Linked DNA regions of Streptomyces ficellus. The protein of the gene in region 1 binds, or shares a complex with, the protein of each later gene. Links are inferred from orthologs where the notes say so. Each region holds a gene or a part of one and is shown in the gene's direction. Other genes may lie near its edges.

What was found.
Region 2: the proteins of trxA (region 1) and EIZ62_RS28960 are in contact, whole or in part, in an NMR structure (PDB 2IPA), measured with the Bacillus subtilis proteins. The link is inferred for Streptomyces ficellus from one-to-one orthologs.

What each region holds. Positions count from the first base shown.
Region 1 is NZ_CP034279.1:3,635,717-3,641,007, reverse strand. The notes cover bases 1,083-4,082. They hold trxA (thioredoxin), read left to right. Parts: upstream 1,083-2,411; coding sequence 2,412-2,753; downstream 2,754-4,082. Other genes in these bases: EIZ62_RS16120 (ParB/RepB/Spo0J family partition protein), read right to left, coding at 3,808-4,082; EIZ62_RS16125 (GNAT family N-acetyltransferase), read right to left, coding at 2,857-3,474; trxB (thioredoxin-disulfide reductase), read left to right, coding at 1,394-2,368; EIZ62_RS16140 (anti-sigma factor), read left to right, coding at 1,083-1,250. Outside these bases: RNA polymerase sigma factor SigM, read left to right, coding at 1-333; more of EIZ62_RS16140, read left to right, coding at 330-1,082; more of EIZ62_RS16120, read right to left, coding at 4,083-4,938; EIZ62_RS16115 (ParA family protein), read right to left, coding at 4,935-5,291. UniProt on the Bacillus subtilis protein: Participates in various redox reactions through the reversible oxidation of its active center dithiol to a disulfide and catalyzes dithiol-disulfide exchange reactions.
Region 2 is NZ_CP034279.1:6,446,732-6,450,333, forward strand. The notes cover bases 1-2,866. They hold EIZ62_RS28960 (arsenate reductase ArsC), read left to right. Parts: upstream 1-1,156; coding sequence 1,157-1,576; downstream 1,577-2,866. Other genes in these bases: EIZ62_RS28950 (aquaporin), read right to left, coding at 1-617; EIZ62_RS28955 (ArsR/SmtB family transcription factor), read right to left, coding at 739-1,053; EIZ62_RS28965 (DUF2087 domain-containing protein), read right to left, coding at 1,607-1,882; EIZ62_RS28970 (HAD family hydrolase), read right to left, coding at 1,926-2,612; EIZ62_RS28975 (Lrp/AsnC family transcriptional regulator), read right to left, coding at 2,651-2,866. Also shown: more of EIZ62_RS28975, read right to left, coding at 2,867-3,136; EIZ62_RS28980 (MMPL family transporter), read right to left, coding at 3,174-3,602. UniProt on the Bacillus subtilis protein: Catalyzes the reduction of arsenate [As(V)] to arsenite [As(III)]. In vitro, can dephosphorylate para-nitrophenyl phosphate (pNPP).

The sequences.
Region 1 (5,291 bases):
CAGGACCTCCACCGGGAACTGTTCGCCGCGCTCGCGAAGCTTCCCGCGGACCAGCGGGCGGCTCTGGTGCTCGTGGACATGCAGGGATACCCGGTCGCCGAGGCCGCACGTGTCCTCGATGTACCGACGGGCACGGTGAAGAGCCGCTGTGCACGGGGGAGGGCCAGGCTCCTCCCGCTGCTCACTCATCTGCGCGGTGACACCGGGGATAACGGTGGCCTGGACAGGGGAAGGAACCGGACGCCGGGGACATCCGTCCCACCGGCGTCGGGACCAAGGGATGCAGGACCAAGCGATCCTGCTGCTGTGAAGGGCGGAGGTGGGCGCACGTGACATCCACGACCGACACGGCTCAGCACCCGGACGTCTCGGAGATCTCCGATCTCACGGAAGGGCTTCTCCCTCCGGCCCGGACGGCTGATGTACGTGCCCATGTCGAGGGCTGCGCGCTGTGTGCCGACGTCCGGTCCTCGCTGGAGGAGATCCGCGGACTGCTGGGCACCCTCCCGGGCCCCGCCCGGATGCCCGCCGACATCGCCGAGCGGATCGACGCGGCGCTGGCCGCCGAAGCGCTGCTCAACGCCACGGCTCCCGCCGAGGCGGAGGAGCATGTTTCACGTGAAACAGCGACGGCGTCCGTGGCTCCCGAGCCGGCCCCAGCCCCCGTCGCCACCGACCGTCCCACCGACCGCGCAGCCGACCGTCCCGCAGGCCGCCCCCGTTCCGCTACGGGCCCCGGCCGTGCGCGTCCCGTCCGCCGCCGTCGTACCGCGGTGCTCGGTGCCGTCTTCGGTGTCGCCGCCCTGGGAGTGAGCGTTCTGCTTTTCCAGGCCGTGCAGCCCGGGGACGACCCCGACGGGTCCAGGACGGCCGACACCGCTGTCAGCGCTCCGGGCAACCCGACGTTCTCCGGCACCGCTGTCGAAGACCGGGTCGAGGCCCTGCTGACGGAGAAGCCCGCCGCCTCACCGCGCAACGAGAAGCAGCCCCCGTCCGTGGACAACCCGTCGACGATGTCCACCGATGAGGCGGTGACCGTGCCGCCCTGCATCCAGGCGGGCACCGGCCGCGACGACCCGGCCGTGGCCGCCCAGCCGGGGAGCTACGACGGCAAGCCCGCGTACCTGGTGGTCCTGCCGCACGCGACGGAGCCGTCCCAGGTCCAGGCGTACGTCCTCGACGCGTCCTGCACCACGCAGAGGAGCGCCAAGGCGGACGTGCTGCTCTCCCGGGCCTACCCCCGCCCCTGACTCCCGCCCGGCTTTGGCCGACGCCACAGAGCCGCTCGGACACTCCGGGAATGCACGCCCCGTAGGATCCGTTGGGTGGGGTGAGAGTCCTTGACCCGGCCCCCGTAGGCAGTAGGCAGTCCCCAGAGACGAGGAAGAAACCCGTGAGCGACGTCCGTAACGTGATCATCATCGGCTCCGGGCCCGCCGGCTACACGGCTGCGCTGTACACGGCGCGAGCCTCGCTGAAGCCGCTGGTCTTCGAAGGTGCCGTCACCGCCGGTGGTGCGCTCATGAACACGACCGACGTGGAGAACTTCCCCGGCTTCCGGGACGGGATCATGGGTCCTGACCTGATGGACAACATGCGCGCCCAGGCCGAGCGCTTCGGGGCCGAGCTCCTCCCGGACGATGTCGTCTCGGTCGACCTGACCGGTGACATCAAGACGGTGACCGACACGGCCGGCACGGTGCACCGCGCCAAGGCCGTGATCGTGACGACCGGGTCCCAGCACCGTAAGCTCGGGCTGCCGAACGAGGACGCGCTGTCGGGTCGCGGCGTCTCCTGGTGCGCCACCTGCGACGGGTTCTTCTTCAAGGACCAGGACATCGCCGTGGTCGGCGGTGGCGACACCGCCATGGAGGAGGCGACCTTCCTCTCCCGGTTCGCCAAGTCCGTCACCATCATCCACCGTCGGGACACCCTGCGGGCCTCCAAGGCCATGCAGGAGCGTGCCTTCGCCGACCCGAAGATCAAGTTCGCCTGGGACAGCGAGGTCGCGACGATCCACGGCGAGCAGAAGCTCAGCGGTCTGACACTGCGCAACACCAAGACCGGCGAGACCTCCGAGCTGCCGGTGACCGGTCTGTTCATCGCCGTGGGCCACGACCCGCGCACCGAGCTGTTCAAGGGCCAGCTCGAGCTCGACGACGAGGGCTACCTCAAGGTCGACGCGCCCTCGACGCGCACCAACCTGGCCGGCGTCTTCGGCGCTGGTGACGTCGTGGACCACACCTACCGCCAGGCGATCACCGCCGCCGGCACGGGCTGCTCCGCCGCGCTCGACGCCGAGCGCTTCCTGGCGTCGCTCGCCGACAGCGAGAAGGCCGCCGAGCCCGAGAAGACCGCGACGGTCTGACCACCATCCCCCACCCACACCCCGCGAAGAGAAGGAGGCCGCCGTGGCCGGCGACCTGAAGACCGTTACCGACGACTCGTTCGAAGAGGACGTCCTCAAGAGCGACAAGCCCGTCCTCGTGGACTTCTGGGCCGCCTGGTGCGGTCCGTGCCGTCAGATCGCGCCGTCGCTGGAGGCCATCGCCGCCGAGTACGGCGACCAGATCACGATCGTCAAGCTCAACATCGATGAGAACCCCGCCACGGCCGCCAAGTACGGCGTCATGTCGATTCCGACGCTGAACGTCTACAAGAACGGCGAGGTCGACAAGACCATCGTCGGCGCCAAGCCGAAGGCCGCGATCGTCCGCGACCTTGAGCCCTACCTCGGTGAGGTCAAGGCCTGACGCCTTCGGGTGTTTCACGTGAAACACGAATGGCCCGTCCGAAGGGACGGGCCATTCGTGTTTTCGCAGCCGTGCCGCCGAAGCGCGGAACAGCCGGCCGTCCTCACAGCGGGCGCAGCGCCGGCTCCTTCTGGACGGCGCCCAGCAGGCGGTCGAGCGCCAGCTCGACGTCTTCCTTCCACGACAGCGTCGTCCGCAGCTCCAGCCGAAGCCTCGGGTAGGCGGGGTGGGGGCGCACGGTCTTGAAGCCCACGGCCAGCAGGTGATCGGCCGGCAGCAGACAGGCCGGCTCCTTCCAACGGGCGTCACCGAACGCCTCGATGGCTTTGAACCCCCGGCGCAGCAAGTCCTTCGCCACGGTCTGCACCATCACGCGCCCCAGGCCCTGCCCCTGGTAGCCGGGCGCTATCCAGGCGGTCATCAGCTGCACGGCGTCGGGGGAGACGGGGCTCGTGGGGAACGCGGTCGAGCGCGGTACGTAGGCGGGCGGGGCGTAGAGCACATAGCCGACCGGCACGTCGTCCACATAGACCACCCGGCCGCAGGAGCCCCAGTCCAGGAGCACGGCGGAGATCCAGGCCTCCTTCTCCAACTCCGGAGTGCCTGCCTTTACCGCGGCTTCTCCACTGACCGGGTCAAGCTCCCAGAAGACACACGCGCGGCATCGCTTGGGGAGATCTGGAAGGTTGTCCAACGTGAGCGGTACGAGCCGACGCCCCATGAAGGCTGTTCCTCACTTCCTTCGCCTGCCGCTCCCAGAGCGGCGGTCAGCGCGCTCCGTTCCCGGAGCAGGCTGCCGATGAACCCGCCGACCGCACCGATGCCCAGTCCTGCTGTCAGCAGTTGGCTGCGGCTCACCTCTCGCATGCCTGGCTCTCCCTCCGAGGTGGATCAGGCGGATGCGCATACCAGAACGCATCGTATCGATCGGGTGATGACGCGCATACGGGAAGAGGCCAAAGGGCGGACCGCGTTCCGGTGAACACCGGACCCGGTCCGCCCTGACAGCGTTGAGCCGTGCGCGCGGGAGAGCGGCCTCTCCGCAGCTCCCGGTTCAGCTCTCCTCGTCGCCCTGCTGACGCTCTTCGGCCAGGCCCTTTTCCAACACGCGCCCCTCGCCGGGGGCGAGGCTGCCGAGGATGCGCTCCAGATCCTCCATCGAGGCGAACTCGACGACGATCTTGCCCTTCTTCTGCCCCAGGTCCACCTTCACGCGTGTCTCAAAGCGATCGGAGAGCCGGGTGGCGAGCTGGGAGAGCGCCGGCGAGACGCGGGCACCGGCTCGCGGTCCCTTGGCCTTGGGGGCGCTGCTGGGCTCGGAGCCCATCAGCGTGACGATCTCCTCGACGGCGCGGACCGACAGCCCCTCGGCCACGATCCGGTACGCCAACTTGTCCTGGGCCTCGGGGTCCTCGACGGACAGCAGCGCCCTGGCGTGGCCCGCCGACAGCACGCCGGCGGCGACCCGGCGCTGCACGGGAGGCGACAGCCGGAGCAGACGCAGGGTGTTGGAGACCTGCGGACGCGAGCGACCGATGCGGTCGGCCAGCTGGTCATGGGTGCAGCTGAAGTCCTTCAGCAGCTGGTCGTAGGCCATGGCCTCTTCCAGCGGGTTCAGCTGCGCCCGGTGCAGGTTCTCCAGTAGAGCGTCGAGCAGGAGTTTGTCGTCCTCGGTCTCACGGACGATCGCCGGGATCCGCTCCAGACCCGCTTCCCGGCAGGCACGCCAGCGACGCTCGCCCATGATGAGCTCGTAGCGCTCGGGGCCCAGCTGGCGCACGACGACGGGCTGGAGCAACCCGACCTCCTGGATGGAGGTCACCAGCTCGGCGAGGGCGTCCTCGTCGAAGACCTCCCGCGGCTGGCGCGGGTTGGGCGTGATGGCGTCCAGCGGAAGCTCGGCGAAGTGCGCGACGGCTGACGTCTCGGCCTCGGCGCCCGCCTCGGGCTCCGGGGAGGTCGCCGGAGTGGGGGTCTGCGCCACCGGGCGGTCGCCATCCACGGGCGCCGCGCTCTGCGGCAGCTTCGCCACCTTGGCAGCCGCCACCCCGCGCTCGGCCGTCAGGGAGGGAATGGATCCCGGGGAGGTGGACCCCGACCCCACCGAGGTGGCCGGCCGCTCCTGGGGTGCCGCCGGAATCAGCGCACTGAGCCCACGCCCCAGCCCCCTACGTCGCTCGCTCACTGGATCCCCTCCGACATGCTGTGCTGGTTGCTCTGGTTGCCCAGGTGGGCGTGCTGGGCGTCGTAGTGGATACCGACCCCCCGCAGTGCGATCTCGCGGGCCGCCTCGAAGTACGACAGCGCTCCGCTGGAACCGGGGTCGTACGTCAGGACCGTCTGTCCATAGCTCGGCGCCTCCGAGATACGGACGGATCGCGGAATGCTGGTCCGCAGGACCTCGTCCCCGAAGTGGCTGCGTACCTCCTCTGCCACCTGCGATGCGAGCCTGGTCCGCCCGTCGTACATGGTGAGCAGGATCGTCGAGACGTGGAGCGCCGGGTTGAGGTGCCCCCGCACCAGGTCGACGTTCTTCAG
Region 2 (3,602 bases), 2.8 Mb from region 1 along the record:
GAGGAGGTGAACCAGTAGGCGGCGCCGATGTAGGAGGCGACCGCCACGGGGGCGAGGCGGAGCCGGTCGGTCCTCGCGAGGCCGAAGATCACCAGGATCAGCCCGGCCGTGGCGACGACCTCGCCGACCAGCAGGTTCCCGGCGGAACGGTCATGCTGCGACCACTTCACCAGCGGTTCGCCGAACATCGCGTCCGCGAGGACGGCGCCCGCGATCGCACCGGCGACCTGCGAGGGCACGTACACGGCGAGTTCGCGGGCGGTGACGCCGGCGCCGCCCCGGCGGGCGGTCCACCACTCGGCCAGAGTGACGGCCGGATTGAAGTGCGCGCCGGACACCGGGCCGAGGAGGGCGATCAGGACGCCGAGCCCGAAGACGGTGGCGGTGGAGTTCGCCAGCAGCCGCAGGGCGACGTCGTCGGTGAGTTCGGTGGCCTGGATGCCGGAGCCGACCACGACCGCGACCAGGGCGGCGGTCCCGACCAGCTCGGCGGCGGCGCGGGCGACCAGCGGGGTACGGGGCGGGGTGGCGCCCGGGGCGGGCCGGGGCGCGTCGGGCTCGGGGGGCATGGCCGGTGGCGTGGCGGGGGCGGTGCCGGCGGGCTCGGTCGCGGTCAAGGCGGGCTTCTCCTGGGGGAGGTGAGGCTGGGCGGACGGGCCGCCGGGGCGGGCTGGGGCGTGTTTCGAAAGTCCCGTCCGGCCGGGCTGCGGGCGGACGACGCCACTGTCGAAACACGGCCTAGGAGCAGGACCGCTTGAGGTTCGCTTCGGCGGTGGCGCGCGCGGCCCGGGCGAGGTCGGCGAACTGGCCGGCGAGGGCGTCGATGACATCCGGGCGCAGGCGGTAGTAGATGTACCTCCCGCACGGCTCCGTCTCCACGACCCCGGCCTCGCGCAGCACCTTCATGTGATTGGACAGGTTCGTCTGCTTCGCACCCGTCTCCTCCATGAGGTGGGTGGTGCAGAGCGTCTCCTGGGCGAGCAGGCTCACGATCCTGAGCCTGAGCGGGTCGGCCAGAACCCGGATCAGATCAGTGTCGACTGATGTCATCATCCACTGATACTGTCACATCAGCGGCGGCTGATACCAGCCCCTGCTGAACCGTGCCGCAGTCGGCCCCCCGGCCGCGGCCGCCGCCTGCCGTGAAGGAAAGCCGATGTCCGCGAAACCGCTCGCGTCCGTCCTCTTCGTCTGCGTCCACAACGCCGGCCGCTCCCAGATGGCGGCCGGCTTCCTGCGCCACCTCGCCGGCGACCGCGTCGAGGTCCGCTCCGCCGGCTCGATGCCCGGCGAGACGGTCAACCCCTCCGCGGTGGCCGCCATGGCCGAGCTGGGCATCGACATCTCCGGCCAGACCCCGAAGGTCCTCACCCCCGAGGCCGCCCAGGCCTCCGACTACATCATCACCATGGGCTGCGGCGACGCCTGCCCGTACTTCCCCGGCAAGACCTACCTGGACTGGCGGCTCGACGACCCCGCCGGCCAGGGCGTCGAAGCGGTCCGCCCCATCCGCGACGAGATCAGGAACCTCGTCGAGGGCCTGATCGCCGAGATCGACACCGAGCGGACCGCGTAGGCGTCATCCGCCGCCCATCGCAACGGCACGTCAGGCGGCGCGGCGGTACGTGGCGCCGTCCCTGGTGCGGGTCAGCATCCCGCCGACCACCAGGTAGCGCCGGAGCGCCGAGTAGTCGTCGTGCACCGTGCGCAGCGCCTCGTTGACCTCGGGCTCGGTGTACGAACGGTCCCGCTCGAAGAGGGTCTCGGCCAGGTGGGCCAGCAACTGCTCGCGGCGGGCGGGCTTGCGCGGGATGGACGTCAGCCGCCCGCGGGAGAAGAGGGCGGACACGTCACGCGCGCCGCCCGTCAGGGTTTCGGACATGCCGGGAAGCCTCCCGCGCGCCGCCCCCGCGGGCAACGCATTTTCAGCGCCCTCCCGCGCGTACGAAGTCGTACGCGGCCCTGGCGGTGAACTCCGCCTGCCCGCCGCGCAGCAGGAGCCCCGCGCCGCGGAACGCGGGGTCGTCGACCGTCGCGGGCACGTACGGCACGGCGATGCACCGCATGCCGGCCGCCGCGGCCGCCGCCGCGCCGGGCGGAGCGTCCTCCAGGACCACGCAGTGCGCCGGCTCCACCCCGAGCCGCCGCGCCGCCTCCAGGAACACGTCCGGCGCCGGCTTGCCGCGCTCGACCTCCTCGGCCGACACGAGCGTGGTGAGGTACGCGTCCAGCCCCGTACCGGCGAGGATCGCCTCGATCGCGGCGCGCGACGAACCGGACGCCACGGCCATCGGTACGCCCTCCGCGTGCAGCAGCTCCACGAACGCCCGCATCTGCGGGAACACCTCGGTCGACGCGCGGGCCAGCTCCAGGTAGTGCCGGTTCTTGCCGGCCAGCAACTCCTCGATCGGCGCGTCGATCCCGTACTCCTCCTTGAGCGCCTCCAGCGTCTCGCGCGTCCCGATCCCGATGAAGTCGGTGTGGCGCTCCCAGCCGAAGCCGGTGACGCCGTACCGCTCCAGGAGCCGGCGCCCCGCCTCGTAGTAGTTCGGCTCGCTGTCGACCAGCGTGCCGTCGAGATCGAACAGGACCGCGGTGCGAGGGGTGCTCATGGCGTCCAGCATGCCAAGCCGCCGCCCGGCCACGCGGGTCACCCCCGCTGCGTACCGGCCGCCCGGCCCACCGCCTCCACCAGCGGCAGCAGCCGGTGCGGCACCCGCTCGCGCAGCGCCATCTCGGTGCGCGTACGCACCACCCCGGGAAGCTGGATCAGCCGCTGGATGACGTCCTCCAGGTGGCCGTTGTCCCGCGCCACGACCCGGGTGAGCAGGTCCCCCCCACCGGTGATCGAGAACGCCTCGACGATCTCGGGGATCGCGGCCAGCGCGTCGCCCACCTCGTCCAGGTGTCCCTGCGTGACCTCGATGTGCACGAACGCCAGCACCGGATGCCCGAGCGCGGCGGGGGAGAGGGCCGGCCCCGTACCGGTGATCACCCCGTCCCGTTCGAGCCGGTCCAGCCGCGCCTGCAGGGTGCCGCGGGCGATGCCCAGGATCCGCGCGTACTCCCGCACGCTGGTCCGCGGCTGCTCGATCAGCAGCCGGAGGATACGGGTGTCCAGCTCGTCGACGGCCATGGTCCTCGACCCCTCGGTGGTACGGCGTTTCCTCTGATCACCGTACCAATGGCTCAGCCGGCTCCCCCTTCTCGCGCAGCCACCTCGGCGCCCACCAGGTGGCGCGCCCGGCCAGCCGCATCACGGCGGGAACCAGCAGGCCGCGGACGACGGTCGCGTCCAGCACGGCGGCCAGCGCGAGCCCCACCCCCACCGCCTTCAGGAAGACCAGGCCGGAGGTCGCCAGCGCCACCATGACCACGGCGAGGATGATGGCCGACCAGGTGAACAGGCGGGCCGTACGGTCCAGTCCGCGCGCCACCGCCGTCACCGGGTCCGCCCCCGCCCGGCGCTCCTCCACCACGCGGGACAGGAGCATGCACTCGTAGTCCATGGACAGGCCGAACGCGACGCAGAAGGTCACCACCGGGATCTGCACGTCCAGGGAGCCCGTCAGGACGAAGTCGCCCACGAGCCACCGCAGATG